DNA from 2 places in the Paenibacillus sp. LjRoot153 genome. Region 1 is predicted to be linked to the other one. Evidence: predicted binding sites of a transcription regulator. Region 1 holds the regulator's gene; the other holds the start of a gene.
What was found. The regulator LexA, encoded in region 1, represses DNA repair genes until DNA is damaged. The targets are predictions, from matches to a motif close to CGAACATATGTTCG.

Region 1 (8,382 bases):
TGTCGGGTGCACAGGTTCGTAATTTGGAAGCAGCGCTCGATGTGAAAATTATTGACCGGACGCAGCTCATTCTGGATATTTTCGCACAGCGTGCCAAAACACGTGAAGGGATTATTCAGGTTGAATTGGCGCAGCTCAGCTATCTCTTACCTAGACTCTCCGGGCAAGGCAAAAACTTATCGCGTTTGGGTGGCGGTATCGGGACAAGAGGACCTGGGGAATCGAAGCTGGAAACGGATCGTCGGCATATCCGCGGGCGCATTGACGAACTGAAGGCGCAGCTGGAGGAAGTTGTTCGTCATCGCACGCTGCATCGGGAACGTCGTAAGAAAAGCGGCGTATTCCAAGTCGCATTAGTGGGGTATACCAATGCAGGGAAGTCTACGTTACTGAAACAATTAACACAGGCGGATGTCTATATTGAGAATCAACTGTTCGCAACCTTAGATCCGACTTCACGGACAATGGTATTGCCAAGTGGCAAGGAAATCGTCCTCACAGATACAGTAGGCTTTATTCAAAATCTACCCCATGATCTAGTCGCTTCGTTCCGCGCTACGTTAGAAGAGGCGAATGAGGCGGATTTGATTCTGCATGTAGTAGATAGCTCAACGGATATGCGGGGCGAGCAAATGCGTGTTGTACAAGAAGTATTAGAAGAGCTTGGCGCTCATCAGAAAGAACAAATCACCATTTTTAATAAAATTGATCTTTGTCCTGGCCCAGATTTGGAGATGCTTTCAACGGAAGGCGAATTCATGAAAATGAGTGCCTATACGCCTGAAGATTTGGAAAGACTCCGCATCACTATTGAGAATAAGCTCATGGGAGATAGCAAAGAGTTCCGCATTCCAGCCAATAAAGGGGATATTATCGCCCTCATGTACCGCATTGGTGAGGTGCTGGAGACAGATGTGGATGGGGAAGACATGATCTTCAAGGTAAGAGTGAACAAAGAAGATTACGTGAAACAAGCTTATTTGCTGGTAGATTACGATCAATCGGTAGCAAAGGCAGAGCAGGATGAGAACGAGGGAGAGAGCAACTAAGATGCATTTCGGGGAAAAAGTAATGGCCAGAATGGAAAGGGCCGAGCAGCGTGTAGAGAGCGCTTTTCGCCAAATTGAGAAAACCATCGATCTGAATCAATGGAAGGTGATTCGTGCCTTCCAGGAACATAAAGTAAGTGATTATCATTTTGCTTCTTCAACGGGTTATGGCTACAATGATCGGGGCAGAGAAGTGCTTGACCTTGTCTATGCAGATGCAATGGGAGCTGAAGCAGCGCTAGTTCGCCCACACTTTGTATCGGGAACACATACCATCGGAACCGCTTTGTTCGGTGTTCTGCGTCCTGGCGAACATCTACTTTACATCACAGGTAAGCCCTATGATACATTGCATAAGGTCATTGGTAAGCCTGGCGACGGCACGGGCTCGCTGCAAGACTTCGGCATCGGCTACAGTGAAGTCGCGCTTCTGGAGGATGGCTCGCCGGATTGGGCGGCAATCACGGCAGCCATTCAGCCGAAAACGAAGGTAATCGGCATCCAACGTTCACGCGGCTACTCGTGGCGGCCGTCGTTCACCGTGGAACAAATCGGCGAAATGGTCCGATTTGTCAAAGAGATCAACCCAGAGCTCATTGTCTTCGTAGACAATTGCTATGGTGAATTTACCGAGCTGCAGGAGCCGACGCAAGTGGGCGTCGATCTGATGGCCGGCTCGCTGATCAAAAACCCGGGCGGCGGCATCGCCCCTTCGGGCGGCTATATCGCCGGGCGACGCGACCTCGTGGAGCTCGCCGCGTACAGATTGACCGCCCCCGGTATTGGGGGCGAGGTTGGAGCCATGCTCGGCGCGACGCGAGCCATGTTTCAAGGGCTATTCCTTGCCCCGCATTTGGTGGGGCAAGCAGTCAAGGGCTCGGTCTTCGCGGCAGCGATATTCGAAGACCTCGGCTTCATCAGCTCTCCGCGCTGGGATGCGCAGCGGACGGACTTGATTCAAGCGATCCGCTTCACGTCGGCGGAGCACTTGATTACGTTCGTGCAAGGCATTCAGAAGGCGTCTGCTGTCGATTCGCATGTGGTACCTGAGCCTTGGGATATGCCTGGCTATGAGCATCCTGTTATCATGGCAGCAGGGACGTTCATTCAAGGTGGCAGCTTAGAGCTGTCTGCCGATGCGCCAATTCGTGAACCTTTTATCGCCTATATGCAAGGCGGCTTGACCTACTCACATTGCAAGTTAGGTGTACTAACCGCTATCCAACATATGGAAGACAAGGGATTACTGTGAAAAATTAAACTGTGAACAAACCTGACACTCCTTGACACGTTTTTGTTAGGAAGGTACAATAAGAGTGAGGTACTTACTGACCAGGAGTGATTAGCATGAGTGATGAAATACGTAGGAATATGGCGTTATTCCCCATTGGGATCGTCATGAAGCTGACCGATTTAACAGCACGACAAATTCGTTACTATGAGCAACATGAATTGATCATCCCAGCTCGTACAGCTGGTAATCAACGGCTTTATTCGTTCAATGACGTGGAACGTCTTCTTGAGATTAAAGATTTGATTGAAAAAGGTGTGAACATTGCGGGTATCAAGCAAGTTCTTATCCCAGTAGATAAGGACTCAGAGGATGCAACGATTCTAAATGAGCACACCGAAGTGAAACGGAAAGAATTAACCGACTCTCAATTGCACAAAATGCTGAAGCAACAATTGATTGGCGGGGGTAAACGCCCGGATCAGGTTTCCTTGATTCAAGGACAGCTATCCCGATTTTACAAGTAAAATCGTTTATCAAATCGCTTAACATTTGAGAGGAGAATGCACACGTGAGCTATAACATTAACTATTCCAAAGAAGATATTCTTCGCATTGCGAAAGCAGAAAACGTTCGTTTCATCCGTTTGCAGTTCACAGACTTGATGGGAAGTATTAAGAACGTCGAAATCCCTCTGAGCCAACTTGAGAAAGCGCTTGATAATAAAATGATGTTCGATGGATCTTCCATCGAAGGGTATGTGCGAATTGAAGAATCGGATATGTATTTATATCCCGATTTAGATACATGGGTTATTTTCCCATGGGTAACTGAAAGCAAAGTCGCTCGATTGATCTGCGATATCTATATGCCAGACGGTACTCCGTTCCCTGGGGATCCACGTGCCATTTTGAAAAATGCTTTGAAACAAGCGGAAGAAATGGGCTACACAGCAATGAATGTTGGACCTGAGCCGGAATTCTTCTTGTTCAAAACAGATGACAAAGGCAACCCAACAACCGAATTGAATGACCAAGGCGGTTACTTCGATTTGGCGCCGATGGATCTTGGGGAAAACTGCCGTCGTGATATCGTGCTAACATTGGAAGAAATGGGCTTCGAAATTGAAGCTTCTCACCATGAAGTAGCGCCAGGCCAGCACGAAATCGACTTTAAATATGCAGATGCGATTAAAGCTGCTGACCAAATTCAAACTTTCAAACTAGTTGTTAAAACGGTAGCTAGACAGCATGGTTTGCATGCTACATTTATGCCGAAGCCGTTGTTCGGAATGAATGGATCTGGTATGCACTGTCACCAATCCTTGTTCAAAGGTGAAACGAATGCGTTCTACGATGAGAGCGACAAATTAGGCTTGAGCACGGTTGCAAGACAATATATGGCTGGTGTACTTCGTCATGCGCGTTCTTTCGCTGCAATTACGAACCCAACCGTTAACTCATACAAACGTCTAGTTCCTGGTTATGAAGCACCTTGCTATGTAGCTTGGTCCGCTAGTAACCGCAGTCCGATGATTCGGATTCCAGCTTCCCGCGGTCTAAGTACACGTGTTGAAGTTCGTAACCCGGATCCAGCAGCGAATCCTTACCTAGCTTTGGCAGTTATGTTAGCAGCTGGTTTGGATGGCATTAAGAACAAAATGCAGCTTCCTCCGCCAACAGATCGCAACATTTATGTGATGACGGAAGAAGAGCGTGAGAGCGAAGGTATTCCAAGCTTGCCGCTTAACTTGAAACAAGCATTAGACGAATTACTTCGTGATGATGTTGTTTGCGACACGCTAGGTGAGCATGCTCTTGCTCATTTCTATGAGTTGAAAGAAATTGAGTGGGACATGTACCGTACACAAGTTCACCAATGGGAAAGAGATCAATATCTATCCCTGTACTAGGTTTTGATTCATACAATTAGATAATTAGAGCCCGTCAGCCTCGTTTATGAGAGCCTGATGGGCTTTTTAATGCGAAGGAGAAGAATTGAACTATGGACAATTTCAATCGAAATTTAGAAAAGTATGCAGAGTTAGTGATTCGAATAGGGGTTAACTTGAATAAAGGTCAAGATTTGCTGGTTGAAGCTCCCATTGAAACATTGGATTTAACGAGATTAATCGTTCAGAAAGCGTATGAGGCTGGCGCAAATTTTGTCCATGTGCATTGGCAGGATGATGTCGTTACTCGGAATAAATTTGATTATGGTCAAGAAGATTCAATGGACTACTACCCGGAGTGGTATACGACGATGCTCGAACGCTTTGTTGAAAACGGAGGAGCCTTATTGAACATTAAGGTACCGAATCCGAATTTGTACGATGGTATTGATGCTAGTTTAATTTCGCGGGCATCGAAAGCCGCTTCAACGGCAAGAGCCAAGTATCAGCAATATGTGCGTACAGGTGAGTTTAGCTGGTGTTTAATTAAAGCACCAACAGAAGCTTGGGCTTCGATTGTCTATGCGGATCTGCCGGAGGAGCAGCGTATTCCTGCGATGTGGGATGCCATTTTCCAAGTCAACCGTGTTTATGAAGAGAATCCCGTAGCAGCTTGGCAGTCACATTTGGATACGCTGAGTGCAACGCATAGTTTATTGAATGAAAGAAGCTATAAAGCTCTGCGTTATCGAGCAACAGGTACGGATTTGCGTGTCGAACTGCCGGAAGGACATATTTGGCTGGGCGGGGATAATGAGAATGCTCGGGGTATCCGGTATGTAGCGAATATGCCGACGGAAGAAGTGTTCACCATACCAAACCGAACAGGTGTTAGTGGTAAGGTAGCGAGTACAATGCCTTTGAATATTAATGGCGCATTAGTTGATCGGTTTACCTTCACGTTCGAAGCGGGTAAGGTTGTGGACTTCCAAGCAGAGGTTGGTTATGACCATTTGGCACGTTTACTGGATATGGATGAAGGGGCGCGTTATTTAGGTGAGGTTGCACTCGTGCCGTTCGATTCTCCGATTTCCAATTTAAATCGTATTTTCTACAATACGGGCATTGATGAGAATGCATCCTGTCATTTAGCGTTGGGTAGCTGTTATCCGATTAATTTGAAGGATGGTACCAAGTTGTCGAATGCTGAGTTGATGGCTCGAGGAGGGAATAGCTCCTTGATTCATGTGGACTTCATGATTGGTTCTGCGGAGCTTGAAATCGATGGGGAACTAGCTGATGGCACGATTGAACCGATCTTCCGTGCGGGGAACTGGGTATTGACGTTTTAAATGTGAAAAGCAAGGCTCTCAAGTGTAAGTTCACTTTGGGAGCCTTGCTTTTTTGGTATCTACCGTCTTTACATATCCCGGAATAAGCCAATTACCCGTCCAAGGATAGTTACATTCTTCAATAGAATGGGTTGCAAAGCGGAATTCTCCGGTTGAAGGCGAATGTGATCCTTCTCCTTATAGAAACGCTTTACAGTAGCTTCATCATCTTCCGTCATCGCGACAACGATATCGCCGTTATTCGCCGTTTGCTGCTGTTTAACGATGACATAGTCGCCATTATAAATACCAGCTTCAATCATACTGTCACCCATAATGCTAAGCATGAACACGTTGTTGTCACCAACCATACTTGAAGGAAGAGGGAAATAATCTTCGATATTCTCAGTGGCCGTGATAGGAACACCAGCCGTTACTTTACCAACAAGGGGAACACGAGCGACGGATACAGCGAATTGGGATTCGGCACCATCAAGCCCTAGAATTTCAATTGCACGCGGTTTGGTAGGATCTCGACGAATCATGCCTTTTTTCTCAAGACGTTCCAAATGGCCATGTACGGTAGAACTGGAAGCTAGTCCAACAGCTTCGCCGATTTCTCGAACGGAAGGCGGGTAGCCTTTATCTTTCACTTCGTTCTTAATGAATTCCATTATTGCTTGTTGACGCTGCGAAATTTTACTCATAAGATATCACTCCAATACTGGGAATCATTACCCAAAGTATAACATAGAACCCGAGTTCGTACAAACATAAGTTCGAGAAATGATTGACTCAAACATGTGTTCGTGTTATTCTGATATCAGAACAAATGTTTGGGGGATGATTTTATGTATATGGCTTATTCACAATCGAATGGAAGAACAACACTTCAAGGTACTGCTCATGCATCCAAAGGGATGACGATTAAACGGGGTTATGCGAAGCTACTACTTCGTTTCTTAGTGATAGCAGTAATTCTTGGAACTGTGTTTTCGTTTGGTGCGATCGTACAAGCCTATGCAGGTGAGGGGACTGTTACCGTGTCAACACCGATCACTTCCGTGCAACCGTCAGCGAAATCTAACCAACACGAGAAGATTGTTATTCAAAGTGGTGATACGCTTTGGGGGATCGCAGACACTCACAAAAAGAAGGGTGAGAACACACGTTCTTACGTCGAGAAATTAAAAGCTTTCAATCACTTAACGAGCAGTTCATTACAAGAGGGGCAAGTTCTATTACTTCCTTAATGATCTAATATAAGTTTCACTATATAGATGTTTGTTCGAGACATAGCCGTCAGTTGCTATGTCTCTTTGCGTTGTATCCTTGACAATCCTAATCGGGGATGGCAAAGTAGTACTCATATTGAAATTTTGACTGGGAGGATTACAATGAGTGACAGCATGGATAAGACGATTGAGCGAATCAATGAACTTGCTCGAAAGGCGAAGACAGTTGGCCTAACAGATACAGAGATCGATGAGCGAAATGAGCTAAGGAAAATCTATATTAATGCATTCAGGGGTAACCTGAAGGTCCAACTAGATTCCATTAAGTTTACTGACGAAGAGAAATAAGCCTACTACAATAGATACTACATTCAAAGGGGAAATGAATGATGACGTTGAAAGCTGTGCTATTTGATTTGGATGATACGCTGTTATGGGATGATCGTAGTGTGGAGGAAGCTTTTGCTGCCACATGTGCAGAAGCGGCGAAGCAAGTCAATGGCTTGAACCCAGTGGAATTAGAAGCATCTGTTCGTAAAGAAGCTAGGAGTTTATATGAATCCTTTGAGACGTTCCCATTTACCAAAATGATTGGGATTAACCCGTTTGAAGGACTATGGGCTAACTTCACGCAAGGCGAGGACGAAAACTTCCGCAAGTTAGAGAAGCTAGCTCCTGGCTATCGCACAGAATCTTGGACTAGAGGGCTTGCAGGATTAGGGATTGAAGATCGTGAGTTGGGGTACAAGCTGGGTGAATTGTTTGCAGCTGAGCGCCGCAGTCGTCCCTATGTATATGAAGAAACCTTCCGCGTACTAGATGCGTTGAAAGGGAATTACAAGCTACTTCTTTTAACAAATGGTTCACCTGACTTACAAAAAGAGAAATTAGCAGGGGTTCCTGAGATTGCTTCATACTTTGATCACATCGTGATTTCTGGTGAGTTTGGTCAAGGGAAGCCTGCAGCAGCTATCTTCAATTATGCATTGGGTCTACTTGAGATTAATGCGGAGGAAGGCATCATGATCGGGGACAAACTGACGACAGATATTTTGGGGTCAGGAAGCATTGGTATGCGTAACATTTGGATTAATCATCACGGGCTTCAAAGTGGCGATGAAATAGTACCCGCCTATGAAGTGACGCGTCTTCAAGATATTTTACCGATCATCAGTAACGGTTAATTTCGTGTAAAAATAAAGCCCAACAGCTACTTTAGACGCAATGTCTGAAGTGCTATTGGGCTTTATTAGGTTACAGTAAACTTTTGGATTAAGCTTTGGTAAACTCAGGATCATCAATATTGTAAGCAACCCAGCCATCTTTTTCGATGAAGAGACGAACAGCGACGATTTCACGGTTATCCATCAAGGTAAAGAAGTGATTCGTGTTCTCTGGAACAGAGATCACATCACCTGGCTCAAGTTCAACATCGAAGTAGCCAAGTTCTTCGGATTTAATGATAAAAATCCCTTTTCCAGAAACGATAGCGCGGATTTCATCTTCGGTATGCGTGTGCACTTGTTCGAATTTTTTCAGAAGTTCTTCAATATTCGGAGTTGCATCAGATAGGGAGATGACATCCCAAATTTCATAACCGCGTCTAGCAGCTAGATCTTTAATTTCAGCTTCATATGTGGAAATG
Region 2 (8,382 bases), 580 kb from region 1:
AACAAGACCCGATCAGAATAATTCGTCGTTCTCAACAGAATCACTTGAGCTGTCGCTTGAACTTAACATGGACAGAGTCAAGAAAACCTTTGGAAATAGTAACGATGTCATAACGCAAACCGTTAATCTGAATGGAGCGGATTCGATACAAATTGGATTTATTTACATAAATGGTCTGGTTAATCCAAATTCTATTCAAGCTCTGCTTACCGAAAATTTAAAAGTTGATTTAAGTGAGTTCCCCCTTAATGCTTTAAGAAATTCAATGAGTACACTCGGTCAAGTTCGCGAAATCCCTGACTTTGAAACCTTAAATCAAGCTATTTTGGCGGGGTTAACGGTTATTTTACTGAATGGGTGGGGGCAGGGATTAGCGGCGAATACACAAGGCGGGGAGCATCGGTCCGTTGAAGAACCGACCACGCAATCTGTCGTAAGAGGACCAAGGGAAGGGTTTACAGAACAAATAAGCACTAACGCCGCACTCGTCAGACGTAAAATAAAAGATCCCGACCTATGGATGGAATCCATGACAATCGGGCGTAAGAGCAAAACAGAAGTAGCCATCATGTATATGAATGGCATTGTGAATGACAAATTGGTGCAGGAAGCAAGAATTCGACTTGGACGAATCGATATCGATGCGATATTTGAAAGTGGTAATGTCGAAGAGCTGATCCAAGACGAAACTTATTCACCGTTCCCCACCCTGTACAATACGGAACGCCCCGATGTTGTCGCCGCTGGGTTAATGGAAGGGCGTATTGCGATTCTTGTCGATGGCACTCCCTTTGTGCTTATGGCACCTGCCTTATTTACTCAATTTTATCAATCTGCGGAAGATTATTACCAACGAGCGGATTTTGCAACACTTCTTCGATTGCTTCGTTATGCATGTTTTTTCATATCTTTATTGGCTCCATCCCTATATATTGCCATAACCACCTTTCACCAAGAATTGCTGCCCTCCTCCTTACTAATCAGTTTAGCTGCTCAAAGAGAGGGGATTCCTTTCCCCGCTTTTATCGAAGCTGCTGTCATGGAAATAACTTTCGAAATCCTTCGAGAAGCCGGTGTGAGGTTGCCGAAGACTGTCGGACAAGCCGTTTCAATTGTAGGGGCATTAGTAATCGGTCAAGCCGCAGTAGAAGCAGGTTTGGTGTCTCCTGCGATGGTTATCATAGTGGCCATCACTGCCATTTCCAATTTTGTTATTCCTTCCTTCAATATGGGGATTACGATTCGGATTTTGAGATTTCTATTAATGCTAGTAGCGGCTTCTTTTGGGTTATTTGGTGTAACTGTGGGGCTTATTGCTATCGTTATCCATTTGAGTAGTCTAAGGTCCTTCGGAATTCCGTACATGGCTCCAATGGCACCTTTTATCTTAGCGGATCAGAAAGATACCATTTTTCGTTTGCCTCAATGGGCATTATCTACACGGCCTAGGCTCATTAGTCAAAAAAACAACATTCGAGAAAACAATGCCTCTTCGAATAAGCCTGAAAACACGCCATAGATAAAGGAGTCATCGGTAATGCGAAGATATGTAATGGTGTTCGTTGCCTTGTTTGTCACGATTGGATTACTCACGGGATGTTGGAGCCGACGCGAGCTTAATGACCTCGCCATTTCGGTTGGTATGGGTTTTGATAAAAAAGATGATCAAGTGCAGGTGATGATTCAAATTGTTAACCCCGGTGAAGTGGCTTCAAAAAGGGGCGGATCTGGAACAACTACACCCGTAAGCACCTTTAAAGCTACATCCAAAACCATTTTTGAATCTTTAAGAAAAATTGCCACACAAAGTCCAAGAAAGGTTTACTCTTCCCATCTTCGGATGCTTGTGATTAGTGAAGAATTGGCTAGAGAAGGGATTACGCCGATTCTGGATGGGATTTCAAGAAATCATGAAATGCGATCTGATTTCTATATCGTCGTAGCCAGAGGAACAACGGCTGAGAATGTATTAAATGTACTTACGCCTATAGAGAAAATCCCCTCAAATAAATTGTTTTCCACGTTAGAGATGTCCGAAAAGGTTTGGGCACCTACGGTAAAAGTAAAATTAGACAAATTAATTTCCGATCTGCAAACAGAGGGAAAAGATCCTGTATTAACTGGTATTATAATCAAAGGGGATCCGAGTAAAGGTGATGAGAAGAGTAATGTGAATCGAACAGATCCTCCTACATTTTTGGTATATGCGGGTTTAGCGATTTTTAAAAAAGACAAACTTGTCGGTTGGCTTAATGAGAATGAAAGCAAAGGCTACAATTATTTAATAAACAACGTTAATAGTACGATCGGACATATAGATTGCCCAACAGGAGGTGTTTTAGCAGTAGATGTTGTGCGAACTAAAACGAAAATGAAAGGCAAAGTGGATAACGGCAAACCGCAAATCAATGTTGATGTTTTTCTCGAGCAGAATGTGGGTGAAGTCCAGTGTAAGATCAATCTACTTGATCCGGAAATTATTCAGAAACTGGAAGAAACGGCGCAAGAAGAAGTGAAACATATTCTGGAGGCCACCATTCAAAAAGCGAAAAAATATAACGTCGATATATTTGGCTTTGGTGAAGCGATATATCGAGCGGACCCTAAATATTGGAATAAAAACAAAGAAAGTTGGAAGGAACAATTTCCGGACTTACCTGTACTTGTGAAAACAGAAGTGAAAATTCGTCGTCTTGGCACCGTAAGTGATTCTCTGTTACAAAATACAAAGGAATGATCTAAATGTGGACTATTACAGGGATACTTTTGGCCTCTGCAGCTATCGCGATGCTTGAGCTTCCATCGCTTATGAAAAAAAGGCTGTATAAAGAATTCGTTATCGTTTGTTTCTTAGTATTGCTAGGTACAATACTAAGCATTGCTCAGAGCATGCGTATGAAGCTGCCCAATCCTTTAGATCTCATCACCTTTGTTTATCAACCTTGCAGCGATTTCATTTTAGGGTTTTTACAGTGAAATTGAGTAAATAAGAGAGGAGGCATAACAGAGATATGGGAAAAAGTATAATTGGCATCCGACAATTCACCATTCTCGTCATACTATTCACAGTTGGAAGCTCCATATTAATAACTCCCTCTGGTCTCGCAGCGGAAGCGAAGCAAGACGCATGGATAGCCGCTATTCTATCAGTGTGTATTGGTTTGCTGACCCTCTTTCTCTATCAAGCATTGGTAAGACAATTTCCTAACCAAACATTGGTAGAAATGTGCGAAGCTATATTTGGTATTTGGATAGGTAAAATAGTTTCTTTGCTTTATTTCTGTTTCTTCTTCCTCCTTGCAGCGCTTGTATTGCGGAACATCGGCGACTTTGTAGTAACCCAGGTTCTCCCAGATACGCCGCTTCAATTTATACTCATGATCTTTCTCTTAGTTGTTATTATGGCAAGTAGGCATGGTATTGAAACTATTGCACGTACCGGGGAGATTTTTTTTCCATGGGTTATGATATTCTTTTTTGCTATGGTTTTATTTCTGGCACCGCAATTCCGGCTTATTCAACTTAAACCTTATCTCGGCGAAGGCATTATTCCTGTCATCAAAGCGAGCTTACCTTTTACAGGGACCCCCTTTATGGAACTTATCGTATTATTGATGGTTATTCCTTTCGTGAATTGTGCAAAAAAAGCTAATAAAGCGTTTTTTGTGGGGACGGTGATCGCAGGAATATTATTGATTATGATAACCTTGATCTCGATTCTTGTTCTTGGTGCAGGTATTACCGCAAGGAATTTGTATCCAAGCTATAGTTTAGCGAAAATGATTAGTGTTGGACGATTTCTGGAAAGATTAGAAGTTATAATGGCGGGGATCTGGTTTATTACGATCTTTTTTAAACTTACGATTTGTTTCTACGCTTCAGTCCTTAGTTTCGCTCAAGTTATCAAAATGGAAGAAATTCGCCCCCTATTTTTCCCTTTTGGGATGATTTTGATTGTGTTATCCATCGTTTCATACCCCAACGAAAGCTATTTCCTTAATTTCGTATCAAAAATATGGTTTCCCTATGCATTCACATTTGGATTACTACTACCTGTTTGTATGATTGGTTTATCTCTCATTCGAAAGGGAGAGTAATATAACAGGTAATGAGAGCTAAATAAACGAAATAAGAAGGCTGCCGAAGTAAAGTTCGGCAGCCTTCATTATGCGAAAGGGTAGGATTTGAAGAAATAATTGTTGTCTTTTCATTTAGATTAAGGTTACAATGATATGCGAACATATGTTTTTGTGAAGAGGGAGAGCGAAGTAGGGGATTGAGATAATATACCTGATGGACGTGACGCAATAAAGGAATCGTGAAGGTGGAAGAAAATGGAGTTTAGTGCAAATCGAGAGAATGAAAAATTAGCAAAAGTTCTTAGTGAAGCTCTTCAAGATCAGAAATTTATTAATTTGAGAATATATGATGAAAATGGTGACCGACAGATTACAGGTCTAATTACTAATATTGATCAGGAATTTAGAAGATTAAAGGTATCTCACGAAGATGGGATCGATTGGATTCCACTTGATGATTTACTCAGTGCAGAAATTGCAATAAACTATACAGAAAGCTTCAACTAACTATCTCTGTTAGATGAAGCTTTTTGTTTTTACTATGATTAGATTATGGTAAGGTAAATAGGTTATGGAGGTACTCCATTTTTTGTGGATTCATACGTATAACGGAGGTGTATTGTGAGCAAAGAGAAATTAATCCGTAAATTCGATAAACAATCTAACCTATATGAGAAGAGAAGAAAGAAGCAATCTGAGCGAAAATGGCGATCCACATTGTTAGGAAGCGCAAAAGGGGACGTATTGGAGATCGCTGTTGGGGCCGGAGCAAATTTCAATTTTTACCCTAAAGATGTGAAAGTGACAGCTGTAGACTTTAGTAGTGAGATGCTGTCTAAAGCCAAAGTTTCTGCCGCAGAGAGCGGAATTATGGCAACGTTCGTGCAATCGGATATTGAATTACTCTCCTTTCCCGAGAATTCATTTGATACAATCGTATCCACATTATCCTTTTGCGGCTATGACAATCCTATTCAATTATTGGATTCACTTAACACCTTTTGCAAACCAGATGGTCAAATACTGTTATTGGAGCATGGCCTTAGTTCGAACCGATGGATGAATAGAACTCAAAAGTTAATGGAGCCTTTGTTCAATCGATTAGTGGGATGTCATTTGGACCGGGATATCATGGATATTCTTGAGAAATCAAAAGTACGTGTTCACCGTGTAGAAAGATACATTTATAACACTATTCATCTGGTGTGGGCAACACCAAATAAGCATTAAATGTAGCGTTAAACATTATCAAAATTGCTGTGTTAGGAAGTGACAGATTGACTGTAGTGTTGGAGAAAAGTTATTAAGGAATATACAAACGATCAGTATCATGAGATCAGGAGAAAAGATAACAAAGGTCCAGCACAAGAGTTTACATTGTAATTTAGATTAGAAATATACATGGAGCAGATTGCCGCGGCATCTGCTCCATGTTTTCATTCAAGATTGTTATTGACATTATATGAATTCTGGGAAAGAGGCGGGGAGCTTGAGCCAGCAACCAGTTTTGGAAGCCTGGAACAACGAACATTTTTCTTTTCATAAGAGCTTGGAATCCAATCTTGGCCACTTTTTTTGCGTCCATGAGAGCATTCTCTTTTGCTACTGGTAAATTATTGTTGTAAACAAACAAAAATGCCGCAGTAACCTATGGCACCCATCATCAAGTCGAGCGGTTAATCTTCTCCAGATTCGACCTCACCATTCAATTGTTCGGCATAGGCACGTATCAGATCGTAATCGTGATTAAACTCATATTCTGCCATGCGTGCAGACTCTTGCTCTTGAGGAATTGTTGTTTCATCCTCCACTTTGTCCACCCCTTCCTGAGATTAGGGGATAGGATCTCCTATATCCGGTTTGTTATCCATTCCCTTAAGAGAATGTTATTCGGTGAATACTGATAATAATCCATCTATAGGAAACTAACATGGGACGATAGTTAATAAAAGAGGTGCCTCAATAAGGCACAATCCAAGCCACAATTTAGTACTGATGCAAACAAACGATATCATATGATGATGGAGAAAGGTAAATTCGAATCTTTTCTGGCTCATTTTTAAATACATAAAATGGAAATGCGGTGGTTGTGAATTGTACAACTATTTTATGAGTTTAAATCCTACTTTGCAGGCTGCAATTGTGTCAGCTATCGTAGCACTTATTACAACCATTTTAGGATCGCTTTTCAGCACCTCTTTGAAATCTTTCTATGACAACAGATCTCTTTCCTATAAATTAAAGAAAGAGTACAGCTATGAGCAAAAGAAGAAATTACGTGAGTTAATCGGTAGTTATCAGGGAAGGGTTTTAGAAGCAGCAACTGAACTGCATTATCGTTTATTAAATTTATATGAAAATGAAGAAAAGGGATGGTTGGCTAATGAATCCTATTATCATAAATCAACAATGTACCGCTTCCTTCGTGTATTAACGATCGTTCGAATGTTTGAAAATGAAGCAATTTACATCGACTCACAGATTGGAAACAGAAAAGACATTGAGTTCTTAATGTTTCTAAAAGCCCTACATTGGATTTGCACGGACGTCAGATTATTTGATGGTGTTCCCTACAATAGTAAGTATGATCATTTTTATAGTGATCATTTACGTAGTATGTGTGATAGATTCGTAGATGATGGGAAAGTTATTACGTTGGAAGAATTTGATACAAGGTTGAAAGATTTCACTTCCCTTTCTGAATTTTTCAATGGTATGAATCGACTTGAAGACAGATTGCGTTGGGATCGTATTGTGGTACTTCATTTAATGTTAATCGCATTTATTAACACTATAGGGTATGACTTTCAGAAATGTGGATCGGGAAAGATAGTAGAAGTGATTCAAAAAGTGCGTCATTTTGAAATTTTAGAAAACATACCCGAAGTGATCAAAGCATTAGTGAAACAGAAAGAAACCCAAAATGTTATCCGTTTAACTGTAAAGTTTTTAAAGAAAAATGCTATTCCTCGAAACTCCAATACGTCTCTTTAAAAGAGATTCCCTCGCGGCAGCTTCTCTTTTTGTAGGAACGAGAGCTGAACAAACAAGGAAGGCAGCCGTTTTCATTTGAACGGCAACCTTTTCCATAGGGTAATCGTCAGCAATTCAAATTATTAACATGTAAAAGACCGCCAAAAATGGCGGTCTTTTACGTTGCAATATGGTTACTTTCGTTTACGTTTGATGTTTCCGGTAATCTCCGGGCGTGATGCCTGTATGCTTTTTAAAGGTTCGATTGAAATGGCTGATGTGATTATAACCGACCTGTGCAGCAATTTCAGTCACATTCAAATCGGTATCTTTGAGCAGCGCCATCGCTGACTGTATGCGAATGTCCGTTAAGAGCTCGATATAAGTTTTGCCTCTAACTAGCTTCAACATATGACTGAAATACGAAGGGGCCATCAACGCTTTGGCTGCTACATCTTCCAAATGAAGCTCCTCATGGAAATGCGACTCCATATAATGAATTGCCTCATAGAAAGCTTTTCTATGCAAGGCTACTCTGTGGCTATCCTGATGACTTTGCAAATGGATAAACCGCTTATATTGTCTGACAGTAATGACGAGAAGTCTGAGCAGTTCGGCTTTAATCGCCAGCCGGTAACCTTCTTCTTGAGACTCCCATTCGGCGAGAATGACATGGAGAAGGCTTTCAACCACCGTTTGCGTAGGAGGAGGAAGTGTCATTTTGGGCAGCAAGTCCGCGTCGGTAATAAGAGGCCTAATATATGCAAAATCAACAAAGGTCTCCATATGCGCCAAATCGCGAAGGCTGCCATTGAGGGCATGGGGCATAAAGTCTACCTGGATCATAACGAAATCCATCGATTCACGGAGCTCCAAGCGATGCTCCTGATAGGGGGGGATCGAGAATAGATCACCTTTTGTGAGCACATATTGCTGACCGGCCACCCAATGTAGACAACTGCCAGACAGCATATAGCAAAGTTGGAGATGCTCGTGCGCATGCAGGATGCGATTCATGGAATGCGGCCTGCGAATTTCAATTTTGAAGGGAAACGTTTCGTCGAGCATTTCTTTGGTAGAATAGATCGGATAATCGGACATATAGACCTCCGCGAGTTTCAATTGTCCTGCATTTCTATTTTATGATACATGGAATCGTTGATTTATTCAAAGAAATCACGGAAAAGGGAAAGCGTTTACTATTCGGTCCTGCCATAATGATCCTTATAGCGAGAGGAGGTATGACGCATGACGAGGTTGGCTTTTAGCACGCTGCCCTGTGATGGCTGGTCCTTGGAGGAAATGATCCAGATAGCCAAGAAGTGCGGCT

Region 2: the regulator LexA is predicted to act here: its motif matches at 4,236-4,249, upstream of ACSQ8P_RS18240 (YolD-like family protein).

What each region holds. Positions count from the first base shown of each region.
Region 1 is NZ_CAXUQH020000001.1:4,830,187-4,838,568, reverse strand. Features, by position in the region: gene hflX (GTPase HflX) at 1-1,049, shown strand, start outside; gene ACSQ8P_RS20960 (aminotransferase class I/II-fold pyridoxal phosphate-dependent enzyme) at 1,072-2,301, shown strand; gene ACSQ8P_RS20955 (MerR family transcriptional regulator) at 2,397-2,807, shown strand; gene glnA (type I glutamate--ammonia ligase) at 2,864-4,192, shown strand; gene ACSQ8P_RS20945 (aminopeptidase) at 4,285-5,523, shown strand; gene lexA (transcriptional repressor LexA) at 5,592-6,209, opposite strand; gene ACSQ8P_RS20935 (LysM peptidoglycan-binding domain-containing protein) at 6,360-6,755, shown strand; gene ACSQ8P_RS20930 (DUF896 domain-containing protein) at 6,900-7,085, shown strand; gene ACSQ8P_RS20925 (HAD family hydrolase) at 7,127-7,921, shown strand; gene ACSQ8P_RS20920 (1,2-dihydroxy-3-keto-5-methylthiopentene dioxygenase) at 8,010-8,382, opposite strand, start outside.
Region 2 is NZ_CAXUQH020000001.1:4,254,135-4,262,516, reverse strand. Features, by position in the region: gene ACSQ8P_RS18260 (spore germination protein) at 1-1,519, shown strand, start outside; gene ACSQ8P_RS18255 (Ger(x)C family spore germination protein) at 1,568-2,737, shown strand; gene ACSQ8P_RS18250 (hypothetical protein) at 2,743-2,976, shown strand; gene ACSQ8P_RS18245 (GerAB/ArcD/ProY family transporter) at 3,012-4,097, shown strand; gene ACSQ8P_RS18240 (YolD-like family protein) at 4,335-4,586, shown strand; gene ACSQ8P_RS18235 (class I SAM-dependent methyltransferase) at 4,701-5,309, shown strand; gene ACSQ8P_RS18230 (hypothetical protein) at 5,756-5,899, opposite strand; gene ACSQ8P_RS18225 (hypothetical protein) at 6,189-7,073, shown strand; gene ACSQ8P_RS18220 (AraC family transcriptional regulator) at 7,257-8,174, opposite strand; gene ACSQ8P_RS18215 (sugar phosphate isomerase/epimerase family protein) at 8,301-8,382, shown strand, end outside.